DNA from 2 places in the Janthinobacterium sp. DSP2-3-3 genome. Region 1 is predicted to be linked to the other one. Evidence: predicted binding sites of a transcription regulator. Region 1 holds the regulator's gene; the other holds the start of a gene.

The links. The regulator sigma-54, encoded in region 1, starts transcription at its own class of promoters, with help from an activator protein. The targets are predictions, from matches to a motif close to TGGCANGNAANCTGCTTT.
Region 2: the regulator sigma-54 is predicted to act here: its motif matches at 4,280-4,297, upstream of glnA (type I glutamate--ammonia ligase).

Annotation. Positions count from the first base shown of each region.
Region 1 is NZ_JAFCWA010000008.1:221,972-234,192, forward strand. Features, by position in the region: gene queF (NADPH-dependent 7-cyano-7-deazaguanine reductase QueF) at 1-599, shown strand, start outside; gene ACP7DE_RS17680 (PTS sugar transporter subunit IIA) at 933-1,415, shown strand; gene hprK (HPr(Ser) kinase/phosphatase) at 1,452-2,387, shown strand; gene rapZ (RNase adapter RapZ) at 2,607-3,470, shown strand; gene ACP7DE_RS17695 (enoyl-CoA hydratase/isomerase family protein) at 3,471-4,556, opposite strand; gene hpf (ribosome hibernation-promoting factor, HPF/YfiA family) at 4,813-5,172, opposite strand; gene ACP7DE_RS17705 (RNA polymerase factor sigma-54) at 5,242-6,720, opposite strand; gene lptB (LPS export ABC transporter ATP-binding protein) at 6,725-7,480, opposite strand; gene lptA (lipopolysaccharide transport periplasmic protein LptA) at 7,480-8,061, opposite strand; gene lptC (LPS export ABC transporter periplasmic protein LptC) at 8,087-8,698, opposite strand; gene ACP7DE_RS17725 (KdsC family phosphatase) at 8,744-9,277, opposite strand; gene ACP7DE_RS17730 (KpsF/GutQ family sugar-phosphate isomerase) at 9,277-10,311, opposite strand; gene ACP7DE_RS17735 (cation:proton antiporter) at 10,396-12,221, shown strand, end outside.
Region 2 is NZ_JAFCWA010000013.1:122,809-135,029, forward strand. Features, by position in the region: gene ACP7DE_RS23155 (transglycosylase domain-containing protein) at 1-1,286, shown strand, start outside; gene ACP7DE_RS23160 (glutathione S-transferase family protein) at 1,369-1,974, opposite strand; gene ACP7DE_RS23165 (TAXI family TRAP transporter solute-binding subunit) at 2,106-3,458, shown strand; gene ACP7DE_RS23170 (rhodanese-like domain-containing protein) at 3,549-4,010, opposite strand; gene glnA (type I glutamate--ammonia ligase) at 4,395-5,810, shown strand; gene ACP7DE_RS23180 (DUF4124 domain-containing protein) at 5,994-6,473, shown strand; gene glnL (nitrogen regulation protein NR(II)) at 6,481-7,569, shown strand; gene ntrC (nitrogen regulation protein NR(I)) at 7,618-9,108, shown strand; gene corA (magnesium/cobalt transporter CorA) at 9,270-10,235, shown strand; gene ACP7DE_RS23200 (ATP-binding protein) at 10,370-11,743, shown strand; gene ACP7DE_RS23205 (NAD(P)/FAD-dependent oxidoreductase) at 11,759-12,221, opposite strand, start outside.

The DNA.
Region 1 (12,221 bases):
CGAACATCATTGAATCGAAATCGTTCAAGCTGTACCTGAACTCGTTCAACCAGACCAAACTGGACGGCCCGGATGCGCTGCTGGCCCTGCTCAAGCAGGATTTGTCGACGGGTTTTGGCGCGCCCGTGCAAGTGGAACTGACCTTGCAGGAAGATTTTGGCAAGCTCAAAATGGGCGAATTCGATGGCGTACTGCTCGACCGCCTGGACCTGGAAATTACCGAGTACACGCCTTCGCCGCAACTCTTGAAGGCAGCGCTGGATGAAGCTCCGGTGGAAGAAAAACTCATCTCACACTTGCTCAAATCGAATTGCCTGGTGACGGGCCAGCCGGACTGGGGCAGCGTGCAGATCGCGTATGCAGGACCACAGATCGATCAGGAAAGCCTGTTGCGCTACCTGATTGGTTTCCGCGAACACAATGAATTCCATGAGCAATGCGTGGAGCGCATCTTTGTCGATATCTTGCGCCAGTGCAAGCCGCAAAAACTGTCCGTGTATGCGCGCTATACGCGCCGCGGCGGACTCGATATCAATCCGTGGCGCAGCAACTACAGCACGGGCGCGATGCCGGGCAATCTGCGTAATGCGCGCCAGTAACACGGCGCAACACCTTGAAATCATGCCAACAGGAATGTTGGCGGTGTTTTAAAACAACGTTGCAGTAGTGCACCGGTGCATCTCAAAGACGCTGAAAAATCGGAAAATCGGCATTCGGCGGCGGAAAAACCGGCGCGGCGCGTGTTTTTAATCAAGAAATAGCCGATACACCCCGGTGTTGGTTTTTTGCCAAAATGATGGCGACATGGGCTGTAGCGCACACTGCGCCCACAGCGGGCGTATACTGTTGAGAATTGGCGTTACAGGCCGCAGAAACAGGCCTATAATTCGGCTCGCAAGCCCTCTGCGCATTGCACCATTTCATTGAGTGTCATGACTAATCTTAGCAAAATACTATCCCTCGAAAACGTCCTGCTGGACCTGGAAGTCTCCAGTAAAAAGCGCGCCTTCGAGCAAGCCGGCCTGATCTTCGAAAACAACTACGGCATCGCCCGCTCTACCGTTTCGGACAATCTGTTTGCCCGCGAACGCCTGGGCTCGACAGGCCTGGGGCATGGCGTGGCCGTACCGCACGGCCGCGTCAAGGGCAGCAAGACCTTGAAAGCGCCGCTGGGCGCCTTCGTGCGCCTGGCCGAGCCGATTCCCTTCGAGTCGCCCGATGGCAAGCCCGTCAATCTGCTGTTTTTCCTGCTGATTCCCGATCATGTCACCCAGCAACATCTGGAAATTTTGTCGGAAATTGCCGAAATGTTTTCCGACGATGCTTTCCGCACGGCGCTGGCCACGGATCCGGAGCCGAAATCCGTGCATTCGCGCATCGTCAATTGGCAACCCAGTCTGCAAGCGGCGGGTTAAACTTCAGGTATTCCTCCACTCCTGAAGAAGACTGCCATGTTGCAAACGCCACTGACGATACAACGCCTGTACGACGATAATCGTGAAAGTCTGCAACTGGGCTGGTTCGCCGGCTTCCCCGGCGGCGAGCGCCTGATCTCGGGCGATGTCTCGTCGGCCGCCGACCAGGTGGGCCACTTGAACCTGATCCATCCAGGCCGTATCCAGGTCTTCGGCCACCAGGAAATCAATTACTACCAGCGCCTGAAGGTCAATACGCGCACCCACGTGATTGGCGAACTGATCGCTGGCGGCCCGCCCGCGCTGATCATCGCGCAAGGGTTGGAAACCCCGCCCGACATCCTCGCCATCTGCGACGAGCAAAACATTCCCCTGTTCTCCACCCCGCTGCCGGCCGCGCAAGTGATCGACTTCCTGCGCGTCTACCTGTCGAAAAAGCTGGCGCAGCGCATCATCATGCATGGCGTGTTCATGGACGTGCTGGGCGTCGGCGTGCTGATCACGGGCGACTCTGGCCTGGGCAAGAGCGAGCTGGGCCTGGAACTGATTTCGCGCAGCCACGGCCTGGTGGCCGATGACGCCGTGGAATTCTCGCGCATCGCGCCGAACATGATCGAAGGCCGCTGCCCGCCCCTGCTGCAAAACCTGCTGGAAGTGCGGGGCCTGGGCTTGCTCGACATCAAGGCCATCTTTGGCGAAACGGCCGTGCGCCGCAAGATGCGCTTGAAACTGATCGTGCATCTGGTGCGCCGCAACGCGCTGGAAGAAGAAGTCGAGCGCCTGCCCTTCCTGTTCCCCACGGAAGACGTACTCGGCTTGCCCGTGCGCAAGGTTGTCATCCCCGTCGCCGCCGGCCGCAACATCGCCGTGCTGCTGGAAGCGGCCGTGCGCAATACGATTTTGCAACTGCGCGGCATCGATACCTTGCAGGAGTTCATGGAGCGGCAGAGATTAGCTATGAGCGGTGACTAGTCTGCAGTGGAGTTCACCCTTGCAAGGGCGAACCGTTGCGCAGGCGGAGAGCAGCGCTCTCCGAAATCCCTGCGACACCAACGTTTGGCGATGAGTGGGGATTGAGAGCTCGGTAAGACACCAGCATTTGCTTAACCAACACTCCAGTCCAAATTGCAATAATTTGTAAAGATAGTTGCCTCGGGAGCGCAGCGCCGATCTTTATTGTATGATCGGCGTATGCATATCGTCCTTATCACCGGAATATCCGGCTCCGGTAAATCCGTCGCGCTCAATGTGCTGGAAGATACCGGCTATTATTGTGTCGACAATCTGCCACCGGCCTTGCTGCCCAGTTTGGTGCAAACGCTGCTCGACGAAGGGACGCCACAACTGGCCGTCGCCGTCGATGCGCGCAGTGCCGAGTCGCTGACCAGCCTGCCACACAATGTGGCGCTGCTGCGCGACCAAGGGCACGACGTCAAGGTCATGTTTTTGACGGCGACCACGCATTCACTGGTGGCGCGTTTCTCCGAAACGCGGCGCAGCCATCCGTTGTCGCACGAATTGCGCCCGAACCAGAATCCGGCCAGCCGCCGCACCCTGATCGAATGCATCTCGGAAGAGCGCGAACGCCTGTCTGCCATTGAACAGCTGGGCCATGTGATCGACACCTCGGAACTGAGCGCCAACAAATTGCGCGCCTGGATCAAGGATATCGTCGCCGCCGAACGCGCCCCGCTGACCCTGTTCTTTGAATCGTTCGCCTTCAAGCTGGGCGTGCCGCTGGACGCCGATTTCGTCTTCGACGTGCGGGCCTTGCCGAATCCCTATTACGACTTGGCGCTGCGCCCGCTCGACGGACGCGACGCGCCCGTGATCGCCTTCCTCGACGCACAACCGAGCGCGCTGGAACTGCTGGCCGACATCCGCGCCTTCATCGAGAAATGGTTGCCGTCATTCAAGTCCGATAACCGCAGCTACCTGACGGTGGCCCTGGGTTGCACGGGCGGCCAGCACCGCTCCGTGTACATGGCGGAACGGCTGGCGCAATACTTCGGCCCCAACGAGCGCGTGGTTCTGCGCCACCGCGAGCGCTCTTAATTAATTCAGACGGTAAAGCGGATGTGCGGCGGCCGGCCAGACGGGAGCGAAGAAACGCGCCACCATGGCCGCATCGACTTCGTCCAGGCTGGATGGATTCCAGCGGGGCGCATTGTCCTTGTCGACCACCAGCGCGCGCACGCCCTCGATCACTTCGCCATGCTCGAAATTGTGGCGTACCACCGTGCGCTCCATGCGCAGGCAATCGGCCAGACCCAGGTGGGCGCCCCGCTGCAGCAATTCCAGGGTCACCGACATCATCAGCGGCGAACGCAGACGCATGGCCGCCAAGGCCTTGCTGGCGAACACGCTGTCATCCTGCGCCAGCGAAGCCATGATGGCGGCAACGGAAGGGGCGCCGAAATGGCGGTCCAGCGCCGCGCGCGCCGCGGCCAAGACAGAAGCGCCCGCCTCGGCCTGGAACGGTGCCGCCAGCGCCTTGATGGCCACCGGCAAGGCCTCACCCGGCGTCGATTCGAACAGGTCCAACAGCGCCCCCATCTGCGCCTCAGGCAGGTACACATCGGCCAGGCCCGTGTACAGGGCATCGGCCGCGTTGATCGTCAAACCCGTCAAGCCCAGGTACAGGCCCAGCTGGCCCGCCAGGCGGGAAAGAAAATAGCTGCCGCCCACGTCCGGGAACAAGCCAATATTGACTTCCGGCATGGCCATGCGCGTGCGGCCCGTGACGATGCGCAGGCGGTTGCCTGGCCCGGATTGCGCCACGCCCATGCCGCCGCCCATCACCACGCCATCCAGCACGGCGATATACGGTTTCGGATAGAAATGAATTAAATGATTTAAGGCGTATTCTTCCGTAAAGAAATCTTCCAGTTGGGCACTGCCGCCTTGCGGCGTGGCCAGGCCCGCATCGTAAAAGAAACGGATGTCGCCGCCGGCGCACAGGGCTTTTTCACTACTGGAACGGATCACGACGGCGTCCACCTGCGGATCGTAGCGCCAGGCCAGCAAAGCCGCGCTCAGCGCGCGCACCATGTCCAGCGACAAGGAATTCAAGGCTTTCGGGCGGTCGAGCACGATGTGGCCCGTGCGGTTGCGAATGGAGGTCTGGACGAAGTCGCTCATGGCAAAATGAAAAAAGTGAGAACGGGAACATTCTAGCGCTTGCGAGGGGAATATTGCGTTTGACAGGTCCGGGCGCAAAAAAGGGCGCAATGTGCGCCCTTAGTTGATCACAACCGGTTCAAAGTCGCAGGCCGTAGAACACGTGGGAAAACCGTAGCGAGCAGATGTGAGTTGTGGCTGAGAAGCGGAGCTGTGCATATGCACAGTAAGCATCGGAGGCCGCAAATCGCGACGCGCAGTAGGTTTTTTGGTGTTCTTAGGCGGCGGCGAATTCTTCGTCCGAGTTGTCTGGCAGATGCTTGATCGCCTCTTTACCGTGCCCTTGCACTTTGGTTTTGTACTTCATCACTTGCCTGTCCAACTTGTCGATCAGGGTATCGATCGCGGCATACAGGTCTTGCCCCAGGCTTTCCACGTAGACGGTCTTGCCACTCAGACGCAGGTTGACTTCAGCCTTTTGACGTTTTTCTTTCTCTTTGAGGTTATCCACGGTCAGAATCACGGCAATATCGATGACTTGATCGAAATGACGTTTCACGCGTTCCAGCTTCGTTTGTACGTATTCACGGATGGCTGGTGTGACTTCGAGATGATGTCCGCTGATGGTGAGATTCATACACACTCCTAAAGATGATCGGGTTCGTGCGGTCCATCGACTCCGGCCCGCAGAGGAACCGAAAAAAACTTACAAACACTTACGCAGGCTCACTGGCGGAATTTTCAACGCTTCCCGGTATTTGGCAACAGTACGTCGCGCAATCACCATGCCTTGTTCCCCCAGCATGTCCGCAATCTTACTGTCGGATAAAGGATTTTTAGGGTCTTCTGCTCCTGTCAGTTGCACGATCAATGCCCGTATCGCCGTCGATGACGCTTCGCCCCCCGCTTCGGTGGCGACGTGGCTACCAAAGAAATATTTCAACTCAAACATGCCATGCGGGGTCAGCATGTACTTTTGAGTTGTTACCCGCGAGATAGTACTCTCGTGTAAACCCAGTGTATCAGCTATTTCACGGAGCACAAGGGGGCGCATGGCAACGGCCCCATGCGAGAAAAAGTTCTTTTGTCTTTCTACTATCGCCTGCGCCACGCGCAAGATCGTGTCAAAGCGCTGGCGCATATTCTTGATCAGCCACTTGGCTTCCTGCAACTGTGCGCCCATGGCGCCCTCACCTTTGCCCTGCTTGAGCAAGTTGGCGTACATGGCGTTGACGCGCAGGCGCGGCATGACGTCGTTGTTCAGGGTGACTTGCCAGCCATTGCGCGCGCGCTTGACGACGACGTCGGGCACCACGTAATCGGACACATCTGAGGCGAAGACGGCACCCGGATGCGGATTGCACTGGCGAATCACGGTCTGCGCTTCGCGCAAGTCTTCCTCGTCGCAATCAAGGGCTTTTTTCAGCTTGTTGAAATCGCGCTGGGCAAACCAGGCCAGATGCTTTTCCACGATGACGAGGGCCATGCGCCGCGTCACCATGGCGATATGCGGCAAACGCTTGATTTGCAAGGCAAGGCATTCGGACGCATTGCGCGCGCCCACGCCGGGCGGATCGAAACTTTGCAGCAGGGACAAGGCCGTGCGCAACTCGTCGGCGTCGATTTCCAGCTCTTGCGGCAGGCGTGCCAGGATGTCGTCGAGCGACTCTTCCAGGTAGCCATTGTCGTCGAGCGCGTCAATGATCAGCTCGACCAGCGCGCGGTCGCGCAATTCGAGCACCGTCACGCGCATCTGCTCCATCAAATGTTCGCGCAGGGTGCAGTGATGGGCTTCAAGTTGCGGGCGCGAATCTTCGTCGTCGGGCGCCTTGCCCCGGCTCGCCTCGCTCCAATCGCTGTCGCCGCCATCCGCTGCGGCCGGGCTGTCGCCAGCCTCGCCATCAAAGGTCTCCGCTTCGGCCGGCGCTGCAGGCGCCTCCTGGCTTGGCGGCTGGGGCGGTGCATCGGCCGGCGCGGCCGTGGAACTCAAGGCGCCATCGGACAGCAGGCGCAGCGAACGGTCGAGCGGATCGTCGAGGCGCTCGAGCAAGGGATTGTCCGTCAGTAATTGCTCTAGTTCCTGGTGCAATTCCAGGGTAGACAATTGCAACAGGCGTATCGATTGCTGCAACTGCGGCGTCAGTGCCAGGTGCTGCGAAGTGCGCAGCTGCAATGATTGTTTCATTGGCTCACATGCGGAAGTGTTCGCCCAGATAGACCCGGCGTACCGACTCGTTCGCGATGATGTCGTCGGGGCGTCCTGACGCCAGCACCGAGCCCTGGTTAATAATGTAGGCACGGTCGCAGATACCCAGCGTCTCGCGCACATTATGATCGGTGATGAGGACGCCGATATTGCGCTCCTTCAAGAAGCGCACGATACGCTGGATCTCGATCACGGCGATGGGGTCGACACCGGCGAACGGCTCGTCGAGCAGCACGAAACGCGGGTCGGTGGCCAGCGCGCGGGCGATTTCCACGCGGCGCCGCTCGCCGCCCGACAGGGACAGCGCCTGGTTCTCGCGCAACTTTTCAATCTGCAAGTCGGCCAGCAATTTATCCAGGCGCTCCTCGATCTCGGCCTTCTTCAGGGGACGGCCTTCGACGGTCTGGATTTCCAGCACGGCGCGGATATTGTCTTCCACCGTCAGCTTGCGAAACACGGATGCTTCCTGCGGCAGATACGACAGGCCCATCTGCGCGCGGCGGTGGATCGGCAGGCGGGAAATGTCCACGCCGCTGATATCGATGCTGCCGCCGTCCGACGGCACCAGGCCGACGATCATGTAGAACGAGGTGGTCTTGCCGGCGCCGTTCGGACCCAATAGCCCGACCACTTCGCCGCATTCGACTTGCAGCGAAACATCATGCACGACTTGCCGCTTGCCATAGGTTTTTTGCAGCCCGCGAACGATCAGGGTGCTGCCGCAACGAGTATTGTCCATTATTTCTTTCCTGGCGCAGGCGTGGCCGGCGCTTTCTCCGCCGCCGGTGCCTTGGTCTTCGGCTGGATCACCATGCGCACGCTGCCGCCATCCGCGGTACTGGTGCCGCTGTCGGAATTTTCCATCGCAAACACTTCCTTGCGGCTGTCATACGAGATGAAGGCGCCATTGGCCACGTCAGTGACTTTTGTGCCTTCCAGGCGCGTCAGCTTGGCTTTGGAAAACAGTTTCACCACTTCCGTCTTGTTGTCGTATTCCACGCGCTCCGCTTCGCCTTCGACCCACAGATCGCCTGCGCCATCGCGCTTCTGGCGGAAGGTGGCCAGCTTGCCGGGATCGGCCCAGAAGGTAATGAACTGGTAGCCTTGCGGATCTTCCGTGATCAGGGCCCGGCCCGCCTTCATGGTCAAAGTACCCTTGACCAGCACGACGTCGCCCGTCAGGGTACGCACCTGCTTGACGTCATCGACATGGCCGCTACGTGCCGTGATGACGGCTTCCTTCTCGGAATCGGCCTTCTCGGCATGCGCCACGCCCATCATGGCCAGAGAAAATACGGTCAACAGCAAGATGTTCTTCATAGTATGGTTTCCTTGTTTCATTCTGTCATTTTGCCGCCGCGGCCGGGCGCGGTTTCGGCGGGAGGACCATGCGCAGCGCATTCTGCACTTCCACCACGCCGGTAGCGTTATTGGCTTTCATGCCGATGCCATTGATGCGCGAGGCGCCCGTCAGGATATCGACAGGCACGTCCGTTTCCATTCTTTCCTCGTCCGGAAACACCGTCAGCGCTTCCGTCTTGACTGTCAGTTTCTGCGCCTTCGGACTGGCCACGCGGTCGATCACGACATTACGGTGCAGTTGCAGCCGGGTATTGTCCTGGTCGATATGCGCCAATTCCGCATTCATGTTCATCGGCGGCATGCCTGGCGTGAGCTTGCGTACGAAGGGCTGGTCGATATCGGATGAATCGTCCAGCGGATAATGCGTGAGCTTGGTGCCCGATACGATATAGCTGGGCTTGCCCGTCAAGTCCATGCGCACCAGGCTGAAATTGGTGATGAAATAGTCTGGCTCATCCAGATGCTTGCTGGCCGTGATGTCCTGGGCATTCTTGTTCATCACTTCCAACAGCCAAAAACTGCCCAGCGCAAAGACGACGGCCCCCAGCACGGTAAAAATCATGCGCCAGCGATGGGCGCCTCCTGGCTTACGCATAGGATTTCACTCTTTCAAATGTCACTGGCGGCATGGCAATGCGCCTCACTCCAGGAACGGCGCCATGACGCGCGCATAGTTGTCCTGGGCGCGCAGCAGGAATTCACAGATCTCGCGCACCGCGCCGCGGCCGCCGCCGGCCTGCGTCACATGGTGCGCCAGGCCCTGCACTTCCGGACGCCCGCCCGGCACGCTGACGGCAAAGCCCACGCGGCGCAGGATGGGCGCATCGATGACATCGTCGCCGATATAACCGCATTGCTCTTCCGTCAAGCCCGTCAGCGCCAGCAGTTCGCGAAACGGCGTCAGCTTGTCGTGGCCGCCCTGGTGCACATGGGTAATGCCCAGGTCTTGCGCGCGGCGCGCCGTGATGGCCGAGCGGCGCGCGCTGATGATGGCCGTCTGCACGCCCGATTCCTGCAGCAGCTTGATGCCCAGGCCATCATACACATTAAACGTTTTCATCATCTCGCCATCCGGGCCGAAATGCAGGCTGCCGTCGGTGAGCACGCCATCGACGTCAAAGATCATCAGTTTGACCTTGGCCGCGCGCGCCAAGTTGTCCGCTACGCTGTCCATCAGATCACCTTCGCTTGCGTCAGATCATGAATATGCAGGGCGCCCACCAGCTTGCCGTCGGCATCGACGACCAACATCTGGTTGATGCGGAACTGCTCCATCACGGCCACGGCGTCGACGGCCAGGCGCTCGGGCGCGATGCTGCGCGGCTGCGCATGCATGACGTCGCGGATCGCCACTTGCGTGAAATCCTGCACGCGCTCGAACATGCGGCGCAAGTCGCCATCGGTGAACACGCCCACAGGGCGGTCATTCGCATCGACGACGGCCGTCATGCCCATGCCCTTCTTCGTCATTTCTTCCAGCGCCTGCAGCAAGGACGCGTCCACGGGTACCTTGGGCACCCGTTCGCCGCTGCGCATGACGTCATGCACATGCGTCAGCAGGCGACGGCCCAGGGCGCCGCCAGGATGCGAGCGGGCGAAATCTTCTTCCTTGAAGCCGCGCAAGTCGAGCAAGGCCACGGCGATCGCATCGCCCAGGGCCAGGGTCACGGTGGTGCTGGCCGTCGGCGCCAGGTTCAGCGGACAGGCTTCTTTCTCAACAGAAATATCCAGGTGTACGTCGGCCAACTGGGCCAGGCTGGAGTTCGGTTTACCCGTCATGGAAATGAGCACGCCGCCCATACGCTTGACGACGGGCATGATGGCCATCAGTTCCGACGATTCGCCGGAGTACGATATGGCAATAAAAGCATCTTCCGAGGTGACCATGCCCAGGTCGCCATGGGCCGCTTCGGCCGGATGCACGAACAGGGCCGGGGTGCCGGTGGAAGCGAGGGTGGCGGCAATCTTGCGCGCGATATGGCCGGACTTGCCGATGCCGGAGACGACGACGCGTCCCTTGCATTGCAACAACATCGCCACGGCGCGGCCCACGCTGTCGTCCGTGGCCAGGCGCGTGTGCAGCGCAACGATGGCGTCGGACTCGATCTGCAAGGTGGTACGGGCCAGCGCGACGGCGCGCTCGATCGTCGCTTGCATGTCAATTCGATCAAAAGCTTTCAGCATTGTTTTTTCATGGGTTACACTCATGCCCAAAGTATAAACGAATTAGGAAAGCAAAAAACTTGCCAGTCACAACAAACAACGATTTCCATTGACCGTACCGGGCAACCCATGTTTTCCTCGCTTGAACTGACCCTGATGTTACTCGGCAGCGCCGTGCTGGGCGTGGTCGCTTTCAGAATGTTGCATTTGCCGCCCATGCTGGGCTACCTGGCCGTCGGCATCGTCATCGGCCCCCACGCGCTGGGCCTGGCAGCGGAAAACGAGGCCAGCCACACCCTGGCCGAGTTCGGCGTCGTCTTCCTGATGTTTTCCATCGGGCTCGAATTCTCTCTGCCCAGGTTCCTCGCCATGCGGCGCATCGTCTTCGGCCTTGGCATGGCGCAGGTGGTCACCACCATCGTCGCCACCGTCGTCTTCGGCTGGTTCGTCGGGCGCTACCTGTCCGCCTACGTCCACCTGAGCTGGCAAGCCGCCTTCGCCCTGGGTGGCGCGCTGGCCATGTCGTCGACGGCCATCGTCTCGAAAATGCTCACGGAACGGCTGGAGCTGGAAAGCGAACACGGCCGCAAGATCATCGGCATCCTGCTGTTCCAGGACTTGGCCGTGGTGCCCCTGCTGATCCTGATTCCCGCCCTCACGCGCGATTCGGACAACCTGGCCGAAACCCTGGCCTGGGCGGGCGGCAAGGCCTTGGTCGTACTCATTTTGCTCTTGTTCATCGGCCAGAAGCTGGTGCGGGGCTGGCTGACCATCGTCGCCAAGCGCCGCTCGCAAGAATTGTTCATGCTCAACCTGCTCTTGATTACGCTGGGCGCGGCCTGGATCACGGAACGGGCCGGGCTATCGCTGGCCCTGGGGGCGTTTGTTGCCGGCATGCTCATTTCCGAGACGGAATTCAAGCACCAGGTGGAAGAGGATATCAAGCCGTTCCGCGACGTGCTGCTGGGCCTATTCTTCATCACCGTCGGCATGCTGCTCAATATCCGCGTCGTGCTCGACAACTGGTGGCTCGTCTTGCTGCTGCTGTGCGGCCCCGTGCTGCTGAAATTCGCCCTGATCGCGGGCCTGGCCCGGCTGTTCGGTTCCAGCAACGGCGTGGCCTTGCGCACGGGGCTGGGACTGGCGCAGGCGGGCGAGTTCGGCTTTGTGCTGCTGAACCTGGCTGGCGGCATCAAGCTGATGGACCCGTTCGTCGTGCAGGTGGTGCTGGCCTCGATGGTGCTGTCGATGCTGGCGGCGCCCTTCCTCATCGCCAAGTCCGACGCCATCGTCATGAAACTGGCGGCCAACGATTGGATGATGCAATCCTTGGCGCTCACCAAGATCGCCACGCGCACCATGGCGTCGCAGAAACACGTGCTGATCGCCGGCTTCGGGCGCAGCGGGCAAAGCCTGGCCACCCTGCTGGCAGAGGAAAAGATCGAATACCACGCGCTGGACCTGGACCCGGAACGGGTGCAGGAAGCGCAACTGGCCGGTGCCCACGTCTCGTATGGCGACGCGGGCCGGCGCGAAAGCCTGGTGGCGGCCGGCATCTACCGGGCCAGCGCCGTGGTGATTACCTACGCCAACACACCCTCGGCACTGAAGTTATTGCATCTACTTAAAGAAATGGCGCCGACTTTGCCCGTTATCGTGCGCAGCCACGACGACACCGACCTCGACCTGCTGAAAACCGCGGGCGCGGCCGAAGTGGTGCCGGAATTGATGGAAGGCAGCCTGATGCTCGCTTCGCACGCGCTGATCATGATGGGCGTGCCGCTGCGCCGCGTGGTGCACCGGGTGCAGGCGGCGCGCGAAGAGCGCTACGCCTCCTTGCGCGGCTATTTCCACGGTTCCAGCGACGCGGGCGACGATGCCGAGTTGGAACGCCTGCATACGGTCACCATCAACGAGGGCGCGCACTGCGTGGGTTTGCCGTTGAGCACGATCGA
Region 2 (12,221 bases), on a different contig from region 1:
AGCTCGACGACAGCCGCATCATGACGCTGCAGCAGGCGCTGCGCCAGTCGACCAACCTGGTGTTCGTGCGCCTGATGCGCGACGTGGCGCGCTACTACATGTTCTCGCGCCCCGATTCCTCGGCCTCGCTGCTGGCGGATGCGGACGACCCGCGCCGCGCGCAGTACCTGAGCCGTTTTGCCGACAAGGAAGGGCGCGAGTTCCTGCACCGCTTCTACCAGAAGTACCGCGGCAAGAGCGTCGACGAGCAGGAAAAGATCCTGCTGGCCAGCATCCGCCCGACCCCTGTGCGCCTGGCGAATATTTTCCGCACCGTCAATCCGAAGGGCACGGTAGCGGAATTCGGCGATTTCCTCAACGCCAACTTGACATCGCAAAACGAAGTGCCGCCCGAGCGCGTTGCCAAGATGTACCAGCAGTACGCGATGGAAAACTGGTCGCTGGCCGACCGGGGATATCTGGCCAATGTGCATCCGCTGGAACTGTGGATGGTGGCGTATCTGCGCCAACACGAAGGTTCCACTCTGTCGCAGATGGTGGCGGCCAGCGAAAAGGAACGCCAGGAAGTGTACAAATGGCTGTTCAATACGCATCGCAAGCATGCGCAGGACCGCCGCATCGCCAACTTGCTGGAAGTGGAGGGCTTTCTGGAAATCCACCGCCAGTGGAAGAAGATGGGCTATCCGTTCGACTCGCTGGTGCCGTCGTATGCGACGACTCTGGGCGCTTCGGCCGACCGTCCCGCCGCGCTGGCCGAGTTGATGGGCATCATCGTCAACGATGGCGTGCGCAAGCCGAGCGTGCGCATTGATTCCATGCATTTCGCCGCCAATACGCCGTATGACACCATGGTCAAGCGGGGCAGCAAGGTGGAGGCGGAACAAGTGCTGTCGCCGGACGTGGCCAAGGCTGTCGCCAAGGCCATCCGAGAAGTGGTGTCGGATGGTACGGCGAAACGGGCGAAGACGGCGTTTGTCGGCGCCGACGGCGTGCCGATCCCCATGGGCGGCAAGACGGGCACGGGCGACCAGCGCTTCGACGTGTATGGCGCCGGTGGCCGCCTGATCGAGTCGCGTTATGTGAACCGTTCGGCCACGTTTGTGTTCAATATCGGCGAACGCTTCTATGGCAGCATGACGGCGTATGTGCGGGGACCGGAATCGAAGAACTACGATTTCACCAGCGCCTTGCCTGTGCAATTGCTGGTGTCCCTGGCGCCGAGTCTGATGCCGCTGATCGAGCCGCCTGCGCCGGCCGAAGGCGTAGCCAGACAGTGCACGAATTAAGGCGCCGTGACAGCTGAAAACCGGCCTTTACGGCCGGTTTTTTTTGAGGAAGAGAAGGATGCATGGACAGCATGCAGCAGATCTAGCCAGCAAATACGGCGGTTTTACCTTCCAGGCGCGCATGGTAGGCGGCAATGGCGGGAGTGTCGGGACGTTGCATCGGCGCCGTCAGCCAGCGCTTGACGGACAGGCCCAGCACGATATCGGCCAGGGTGAACTGTTCACCGCACACATACGCGCCCGTGCGCTGCAATTGCTGCTCGAGGACGCCCATCATCTTGTTCCATCCGGCAATACCGGCCGCCAGCTGCGCCGCATCCTGGTGCACCGGGCTGTGGCGCACCAGCGACATGAAGGCGTAGCGCCAGCTATTGTTGAGGTCACCCATTTGCCAGTCCATCCATTTTTCCACTTCCGCGCGGGCGCGGGGATGACTCGGCAGCAAGTCATCGCGGCCCGCCTGGGCGCACAGGTAACGGCAAATCGTGTTCGATTCCCACAGCACCAGGTCGCCATCGAGCAGCACGGGCACCATGGCGTTCGGGTTCAAGACCAGGAAGGCGGGGTCGTCGGTAGCACGAAAACCGCTGCCCCAGTCTTCGCGTTCGTACGGCAGGTCGAGTTCTTCGCACGTCCACAAGACTTTGCGGACATTGATCGAGGCGGCTTTTCCAAGAATTTTCAACATGCGGGGCTCCAGGGGGCAGGTGATCGATCTGCCACTGTAGCCGAAATGGCCACGCCGCGCATGTGAAAGTGCCTTGCATAGTTGGGCTTTTCTTGGCATCGTAGCCACCCATGAAACCTATGCGCCACCACATGTCCAAAATCCTCGCGTTCAGCCGTTTTTCCGTGCGCGATTTCCTCGCCACCGCCGGTCCCACCCTGCTGCTGGTCGGCGCTTTTTGTGCGCTCGCTTACTGGCTGGTCGACCCTGCGCCGCCGCGCCAGGTGAGCCTGTCGACGGGGCAGGACAATAGCGCGTATGAAGAATTCGGCAAGAAATACGCGGCCACTCTGGCCAAGCACGGCATCAAGGTGAGCTTGCAGCCGTCGCTGGGCTCGCAGGAAAACCTGCAGCGCTTAAATAGCGGCAAGACCGATATCGCCTTCGTGCAAAGCGGCTCAACGGAACACGCGGATGCCGAGCGGCATGGCCTCATATCCTTGGGCAGCCTGTTTACGGAACCCGTCTGGCTGTTCTTGCGCGAAGACAAGGTGGTGACCGAACTGACGCAATTGAAGGGCATGAAGATCAACCTGGGACCGGAAGGCACGGGCGTGCCCAGCTTGTTCCGGCAGTTGCTGTCCGTGAATGGTGTGGAAGCGAACGAGTTGACCGTGAGCGATTTGCAAAACACGCCTGCCACGGTGGAGCTGCTGGAAGGGCGCATCGACGGCCTCGTGTTCAGTTCGGCGCCGGAAGCGCCGCTGATCCAGATGCTGCTGCAAACGCCCGGCATCAAGTTGTTTGATTTTTCGCAAGCCGAGGCGTACACGCGGCGCCTGCCTTTCCTCACGCATGTCGTCTTACCGCGTGGCATCGTTGACCTGGGGCGCAACATTCCCGCGCAGGATTATCACCTGATCGCGCCGACCGCCACTTTAGTCGCGCGCGAAGACTTGCATCCTGCCTTGATCGACCTGTTCGTGCAGGCGGCGGCCGGCATTCATGGCGGTACGGGCTGGTTCCAGCAACAGGGGCAGTTCCCGTCCGCGCGCTATACGGAAATTCCCGTGGCGCCTGAAGCACTGAAGTTCTACAAGGATGGCGCGCCCGTGCTGCAGCGCTATATGAGTTTCTGGCTGGCCAATTTCTTTGACCGCATGTGGGTGCTGGTGGTGGCGCTGGGTGCCTTGATCCTGCCCCTGTCGCGCGTGGTGCCGCCGCTGTACGTGTGGCGCATCCGCTCGCGCGTGTACCGCTGGTATGGCCAGTTGCGCACGGTCGAGCAGGCGCTGGAAGACGTGCCGCAAGAGCAGCGTGCGCAAGTGTATGCGGCGCAGTTGAAGCGGCTGGACCAGATCGAGGAAATGGTCAACCAGATCTCGATTCCCCTGTCGTTTGCCGATGGTCTGTATGGCTTGCGCAGCCACATCAATTTCGTGCGCAAGCGCATCTTGACCTTGATGGGTGAGCATCCTGCGCTTGAAGCGGGCGAGCCGGCCTGAGCACTTAAACGAGGGGGGTCGACAGCTTGCGCCCGAGCAGCGCGGCGGCCCGCCGGATCAATCCCTGTTCAGTTAATCAGGCGGCCAGCGTCAGGCGCCCAGCCAAGGCAATCCCGCCTTGCACCAGCCGCCGATCTGCTTGCGGTGGCCGTCCGCATCCTTGTCGCCTTCGAAGCCTTCGAGGATGTCGAAGCAGTTGATATAGCCGTGCTCTGTCGCCAGCTTGGCGGCATGGCGCGAACGCACGCCGGAGCGGCACAGGAATAGCAGCACCTCGTCCTTGTCGGCCTGGGCAGCCAATTGCGCGAGGAAGTCGGGATTCGGCACGCCGCCCGGATACGTGGCCCACTGTACCGCGCCATGCTGGGTATCGGCGATGTCGACCCGGCCGACCCAGTCGCGCTCGGCATTCGTGCGCACATCGATGAGCTTGACGGCAGCATCGTGCTGCAGCAGCGCATGCGCTTCCTGCGGCGTGACGGCGCCGGCATATGGCGTACCTTCATTGGCCCGGCTGCGGGCGGTGGTCAGGATGTCGGCGGCGGTAGTCATGGCGTCCTCGATGAAAGTGGATAGGTGTGAACGATTATAGTGCGCCGTCCGCGTCCCGCAAACGGGAAGTCACGGTGCACGGCGCGCGCACCACGACAAGGCATTTTTCAGAAATCTGCGAAAAATGCACGATAATAGTGCGTTATTCGTTTTTTGCACTTGCATAGTGCATTCTTGATGTGACGCAAACGCGCGTGAAAATCGCGGGCAGGAAAACTTTCACTGGGATGGCAGTAATTTTGTTGCTGGCGCCAGGGTGCTCCTGAAGCTGGCATGGAATCTGCTATGATCCTTATGAGTTTTGGTGGCACGCAATGTTTGCTTCGCTTCATCAGCCCAGACGCATTAAGGTCGGCTCACCCCACATTCATTTAGGAGATACGCATGGCAATGACAGCCGCAGAAGTCTTGAAGATGGTAGAAGAAAACGAAGTCAAATTCGTTGATTTCCGCTTTGCCGATACCCGTGGTAAAGAGCAGCACGTGACGGTTCCCGTGTCGCACTTCGACATGGATAAATTCGAGTCGGGCCACGCCTTTGACGGTTCTTCGATCGCTGGCTGGAAAGGCATTGAAGCATCCGACATGATCTTGCTGCCGGATCCAAACACGGCTAATATCGACCCGTTCATGGAAGAAACCACGCTGTTCATGCAGTGCGACGTGATCGAACCGTCGGACGGCAAGGGCTACGACCGTGACCCGCGCTCGATCGCGAAACGCGCCGAAGCCTACCTGAAATCGTCGGGCATGGGCGACACCGCCTACTTCGGCCCTGAGCCGGAATTCTTCATCTTCGACAGCGTGCGCTGGAAGATCGACATGTCGGGCTGCTTCGTCAAGATTGGTTCGGACGAAGGTTCATGGTCGACCGGCAAGGACATTGAAGGCGGCAACAGCGGCCACCGTCCTACCGTCAAGGGCGGCTACTTCCCGGTGCCACCCGTGGACAGCTTCCAGGACATGCGTTCGGAAATGTGTCTGATTCTGGAATCGCTGGGTATCCCGGTTGAGGTACATCATCACGAAGTCGCTGGCGCAGGCCAGAATGAAATCGGCACCCGCTTCTCGACCCTGGTCGAGCGCGCCGACTGGACGCAAAACCTGAAATACGTGGTGTGGAACGTGGCGCACAGCTATGGCAAGACCGCCACCTTCATGCCGAAACCTATCGTTGGCGACAACGGTTCGGGCATGCACGTGCATCAATCCGTATGGAAAGATGGCAAAAATCTGTTCGCCGGCGACGGCTATGCCGGCCTGTCCGATTTCGCCTTGTACTACATCGGCGGCATTATCAAGCATGCCAAGGCACTGAACGCGATCACCAACCCGGGCACCAACTCGTACAAGCGTCTGGTACCAGGCTACGAAGCCCCAGTAAAATTGGCGTACTCGGCGAAAAACCGTTCCGCCTCGATCCGTATCCCGCACGTGGCCAATCCAAAAGGCCGCCGCGTGGAAGCGCGCTTCCCGGATCCACTGGCGAACCCGTACCTGTGCTTCGCCGCACTGCTGATGGCTGGCCTGGACGGCGTTGCCAACAAGATCCATCCGGGCGAAGCTGCCTCGAAAGATCTGTACCATCTGCCGCCAGAAGAAGACGCACTGATCCCTACCGTGTGCGCTTCGCTGGAAGAAGCACTCGATGCGCTGGACAAGGACCGCGAGTTCCTGACCCGTGGCGGCGTGTTCAGCGATTCCATGATCGACGCGTACCTGGAACTGAAAATGCAGGACGTGCAGCGCATGCGCATGACCACGCATCCTGCCGAGTTCGACATGTACTACTCGCTGTAATGGCGCCATGCCGGCAACTTGCCGGTAGTGAATAAAAAACGCGGGTGAGGCGATGGTCTTGCCCGCGTTTTTTTATGCAGTACGCCAAGGCGGTGAGAGTGCGGTGTTGTATAGTCGGCCCAGGAACGATATGGCATGTGCCGACAGGAGTGAAGATTGACCAAGCATTACAGAATAGCGCTGATGGCAGGATTGCTGGGCGCGGCGGCACAGGCGCACGCGCAGCTGTATGTCTGCGCCGATGCGCAGGGACACAAGACGTATACGGACAAGCGTGCTGGCGCGCATTGCCAACTGCTCGATTTGCCCGGCGCCATGACGGAGCCGCCACGCAAGACGGCGCCGCTGGCCGGTGTGCCGGCCCGGCCCGCCATGCAGGCAGCCACGGCGGCCCCTGCCGCCGGCGCTTTTCCCAAGGTCGATGGCGCCGAGCAGCGGGCGCGCGACCTGGACCGGCGCCAGATCTTGCAGGACGAATTGCGCAGCGAAGAGCAGAAACTGGCGGCCCAGCGCCTGGAGTTGAACGCCGGACAAGCTGAGCGCCAGGGCAATGAGCGTAACTATGCGAAATATCAGGAGCGGTTGGCGCAGTTGAAGGACAACATTGGCCGAACGCAGCAAAACGTCGAAGCCCTGAAACGCGAGATCGCCAATATCCGATGACGAGACCATGACAATAGACAACCATTCCAGCCGTCCCGCCCACCTGGCCGGCCTTGATTTGCTGGCTTCGGCCGTGATTCTGCTCGATGGCGACGGCCGCATCAGCTATGCCAACGCGGCGGCAGAAAACTTGCTGGAAAGCTCGCTGAAAGCCCTGTCGCGGCAAAAGCTGACGGCGCTGTTCCTCAATCCCGAGGAGCTGGCCGGCATCTGCGCGCAGGCGCTCGAACATAAATTTTCCGATTTGCGCCAGGACCTGAGCCTGGAACGCCTGGGGCGCGAGCCGCTGCGCGTGCACAGCATCATCAGCGCGCTCGATGCGCCGCGCGACAGCGTGCTGATCGAGCTGCGCGAGAACGTGCAGCAGTTAAAACTCGACCGCGAGGAGCGCATCCTCGACCAGAGCCAGGTCAACAAGGAGCTGATCCGCAACCTGGCGCATGAGATCAAGAACCCGCTGGGCGGCATCCGCGGTGCGGCCCAGCTGCTGGAGCTGGAATTGCCAGCCCTGCACCTGAGCGAGCTGCGCGAATATACGCAAGTCATCATCAAGGAAGCGGACCGCCTGCAAACCCTGGTTGACCGCCTGCTGGCGCCGCACCGCCGCCCGCATATCGTGGGCGACGTGAATATCCACGAAGTGTGCGAGCGCGTGCGCAGCCTGATCCTGGCCGAGTTTCCCAGCGGCCTCACCATTTCACGCGATTACGACGCTTCGATCCCCGAGTTTCGCGGCGACAAGGAACAATTGATACAAACCGTGCTCAATATCGCGCACAACGCGGCGCAAGCCCTGGCCGAGCGCATCGAGGCGGGCGATGCGGAGCTGATTTTCAAGACGCGCGTGGCGCGCCAGGTGACCCTGGCCAAGGTCCGTTACGGCCTGGCATTAGACTTGCATATCATTGACAATGGACCGGGCATCGCACCCCAGATCCGCGACCGGATTTTCTACCCGCTGGTATCGGGCAGGGAAGGCGGCAGCGGTTTGGGACTGACCTTGGCGCAAACCTTCGTGCAACAGCACTTGGGCGTGATCGAGTGCGAAAGCCGGCCTGGATACACCGATTTCAGGATCGTTCTACCCTTGCCATAAGCGAGGAGGTATCCCACCCATGAAATCCATTGCGGGACGCACACACTAATGAAGCCAATCTGGATAGTTGACGACGACGAATCAATCCGCTGGGTGCTGGAAAAAGCCCTGGCGCGGGAAAATCTCGCCACCAAGAGTTTTGCCAATGCGCGCGACGCCATCGCCGCACTGGAATTTGACACGCCGCAAGTGCTCGTGTCCGATATCCGCATGCCGGGCGCGTCTGGCCTGGAATTGCTGCAGACAGTCAAGTCGCGCTTTCCCGGCTTGCCTGTCATCATCATCACGGCCTTTTCCGATCTCGATTCGGCCGTCGCTGCCTTCCAGGGCGGCGCCTTCGAATACCTGGCCAAGCCCTTCGACATCGACAAGGCTGTCGAGCTGATCCGCCGCGCGCTGGAAGAGAGCCTGCGCGAGACCAGCGTCGAATCGGGCCCGTCGGAAACGCCGGAAATCCTCGGCCAGGCGCCGGCCATGCAGGAAGTCTTCCGCGCTATCGGCCGCCTGTCGCAATCGAACGTGACGGTGCTAATCACGGGCGAATCCGGTTCCGGCAAGGAACTCGTGGCGCGCGCGCTGCACAAGCACAGTCCGCGCGCAGCGCAGCCCTTCATTGCCCTGAATACGGCGGCGATCCCCAAGGATTTGCTGGAATCGGAACTGTTCGGCCACGAACGGGGGGCGTTCACGGGCGCGCAGACGACGCGCCGGGGCCGCTTTGAGCAAGCGGAGAATGGCACCCTGTTTCTCGATGAAATCGGCGACATGCCGTTCGACCTGCAGACGCGCCTCTTGCGCGTGTTGTCCGACGGCCATTTCTATCGCGTCGGCGGGCATCAGCCCATGAAGGCGAATGTGCGCGTCATTACCGCCACGCACCAGAACCTCGAGCAGCGCGTGCGCGACGGCCTGTTCCGCGAAGACTTGTATCACCGCCTGAACGTGATCCGTTTGCGCCTGCCCAGTTTGAGGGAGCGGCGCGAGGATATCCCCATCCTGGTGCGCCACTTCCTGGTGCAAAGCGCGCGCCAGCTGGGCGTGGAAGCCAAACGCATGAGCGAACCGACCATGCAATTTCTCAGCGGCCTGGATTTGCCCGGCAATGTGCGCCAGTTGGAAAACCTGTGCAACTGGATCACCGTGATGGCGCCAGGCCAGACGGTGGAAATCAAGGATTTGCCGCTGGAATTGACGCAGGGGCAGGGCGATGGCGCAGCCGCGCCGGCGTCTGCTGACGTGGCGCCAGCGAATGTTGCTCATGTGCACGGCGGCCAGGTGTTCGAGGCCGCCGCGCCCGCCACCGGCGCGCTGCCCGGCTGGATCGGCTTGCTGGAATTGCAGGCGGCCGGCATGTTGGGCGCCGGGCAACAGGAAGTCATGGCCGTGCTGGGGCGGCAATTCGAGTCGGCCCTGATCAAGACGGCGCTCAAGCATACGCACGGGCGCAAGAACGATGCCGCCGTGCGCCTGGGCATCGGCCGCAACACCATCACCCGCAAGATATCCGAACTGGGCATCGACGGCGCCAAGGACGACTGATTCCCGTCCGGACGGGGCCTCGCCCCGTCCGCTTTCCCTGCCGGCGTCCCTTGCACGCCACAACACCCACAACAATGGCAAGCGATAAGGTAAGCTGACGCCTGCCGGACTGTTTCGTCCGGTCTTAACTTACATTGTGGAAATTGTATGCCGGGATTCGTATGCTGATTAACTGCGTGGCCTACCAGGATGGCAAAAAACTGGCCGACTTGCCGATTGAAGATATCAGCGATTACGTCGAGCGCCCCGACTGCTTCGTCTGGGTGGCCCTGCTCGATGCCACGCCGGACGAGCTGAAACAAATGCAGCACGAGTTCAGCCTGCATGAACTGGCCGTCGAAGACGCACAGCGGGGCCATCAGCGCCCGAAGATCGAAGAATATGGCGATTCCCTGTTTGCCGTGGTGAAAACCGTGGAAATGGTGGGCAATGAGCTGGTGCTGGGCGAAGTTGATATTTTTGTCGGCGCCAACTATGTGCTGTCCGTGCGAAGCAACAGCTCGCAAGGTTTCCTCGGCGTGCGCGCGCGCGCCGAACGGGAGCCGCACCTGTTGCGCCAGGGCTCGGCTTTCGTGCTGTATGCCTTGATGGATGCCGTCGTCGACCGTTATTTTCCCGTGCTCGACGCACTGGAATCGGAGCTGGAATTGATCGAGGACCGTATCTTCGACCGTGGTAGTGAACGCGACAATATCGAACGCCTGTACCAGTTGAAGCGCAAGGTCATGGTCTTGCGCCATGTGGTGGCGCCCCTGATGGAAGCGGTGGGGAAATTACACGGAGGCAGGGTGCCGCCGCTATGCCACGATACCCAGGAGTATTTCCGCGACGTGCACGATCATCTGGCGCGCATCAATGGCACACTCGACACCATCCGTGACACCATCAGCACGGCCATCCAGGTGAATTTGTCGATGGTGGCCATCGATGAGAGCGAAGTGAACAAGCAGTTGGCAGCCTGGGCGGCTATTTTCGCCGTGTTCACGGCGTTTGCCGGCGTGTGGGGCATGAACTTCAAGTTCATGCCGGAGCTGGACTGGCAATACGGCTATCCTGTGGCCGTGGGACTGATGAGCTGTGTCTGCGGTTATATGTATTACTTGTTCAAGCGTTCCGGCTGGCTGTAAAAAATTCCTGTCTATCTGTATTATTAAACAATAGCCAGGGGTACAATCGCGGCAGGTCCGCTGGGGCGGGCCATGGCTGAGGGTTGCCACGCCGGCAGGTTTGCTGGCGCTTCCAGTGCTGCGCAGGAGCATTCATGAGTATTCCGTTGTTTGATGTGAATTCGCAAGAACCCCTGTTCGATCCCGAGCAGCGGCGCAGGCTGGCGGAAGCGGCCCTGCGCTCGATTACGGCCTCGACGGCGCACGCCCGTGGCGACGACTTCCTGCGCATCCTCGTCAAGGACCTGGCCGAAGCGCTCGACGTGCACTATGTGATCGCCGGGCGCCTGGTGCGCATGGCCGATGGCAGCGAAGGCATCCGCACCCTGGCCTTGTGGGGCGGCGACGACTACCAGCCGAATATCGAATACAGCCTGCAGCACACGCCTTGCCAGGACGTGACCTGCCAGAGCATGTGTTTTCATGGCAGTGACATCCAGCGTCGCTTTCCATTCGATAGCCTCCTGGTCGACATGCATGCGGAAAGCTATGTCGGCATGCCGCTGATCGATACCGAAGGCAAGACCCTGGGCATCCTGTCGGCCATCGACACGCGTCCCATCGATGAAAACAAGCGCTTGCTGGCCTTGTTGCTGCTGTCGATCTTCTCGGCCCGCGGCGCGGCCGAGTTGCAGCACCAGGAGCGCACGCAGCAGCTGGAAGAAATCGTGCGCGTGCGTACAGAATCACTGCTGGCGGCGCAGGCCAACCTGATCGAGCAAGAACAGATGGCGGCCCTCGGTTCGCTGGTGGCCGGTGTGTCGCATGAAGTCAACACGCCCATCGGCGTGGCGTTGACGGCGGCGTCGAGCATGGGCAGTTATGCCGACCAGCTGGTACAGCTGCTGGGAGGTGCCAAGGTCAGCCGTGCCGAACTGGTCGACATTGCCGAATCCCTGAAAGGCGCGGCCGCCCTGATCGAACGCAACCTGGCGCGCGCCGCCGACCTGATCGGCAATTTCAAGCAGCTGGCCGTGGACCAAGTCAGCGAATACGTGGCCGACTTGGCGCTGCACGACTATGTGCACGGCCTGGTGTCGGCGCACAGTCCGGAACTGCGCAAAGCGGCGCTGGGCGTGGAACTCGACATCGCGCCCGATTGCCAGGTGCGCTTGGCGGCCGGCAAGTTGTCGCAAATCCTCTCGAACCTGCTGATGAACAGCGCCCGCCACGGCTATCCACAGGGCGGACCAGGACGCATCACGATACGTGCGCGCATCGAGGCGGATGGGGATGACGCGGCCTTGCAATGGCTGCTGCTGGAATTTTCCGACGATGGCATCGGCTTGGCGCCAGCCGTGCGCGAGCATATGTTTGAACCGTTTTTCACCACCAAGCGTGGCCAGGGCGGCTCCGGCCTGGGCATGCACATCGTCTACACCATCGTGCAGCAACTGGGCGGCCAGGTGTGCGCCATCGACTGCACTCCCGGCTGTCATATACAGATCAGGCTGCCGCTGGCCTCCTGATCTGCTGTACAGGCTTCAGGCGGCCGCCATCGACAAGGCTACCGCTTCGGCCACCTTGATGCCGTCGACGGCCGCCGACAGAATGCCGCCTGCATAGCCGGCGCCTTCGCCTGCAGGGAACAGGCCGCGCGTGTTCAGGCTTTGCAGGTCGTCGTCGCGGCGCTTGATGCGGATCGGCGACGAGGTGCGCGTTTCCACGCCGGTCAGCACGGCGTCGGCCTTGTAATAGCCCTTGATCTGCTTGTTGAACGCCGGAAAGGCTTCACGCAAGGCCGTGATCGCGTACTCGGGCAGCGCTGACGCCAGATCCGTCAGGTGCACGGCAGGCTTGTACGATGGCACCACGCTGCCAAATTCGGTCGAGGCGCGACCTGCCACGAAGTCGCCGACCAATTGCCCTGGCGCATCGTAGTTGCTGCCGCCCAAAGCAAACGCGCGTTCTTCCAATTCGCGCTGCAGGGCGATGCCGGCCAGCGGG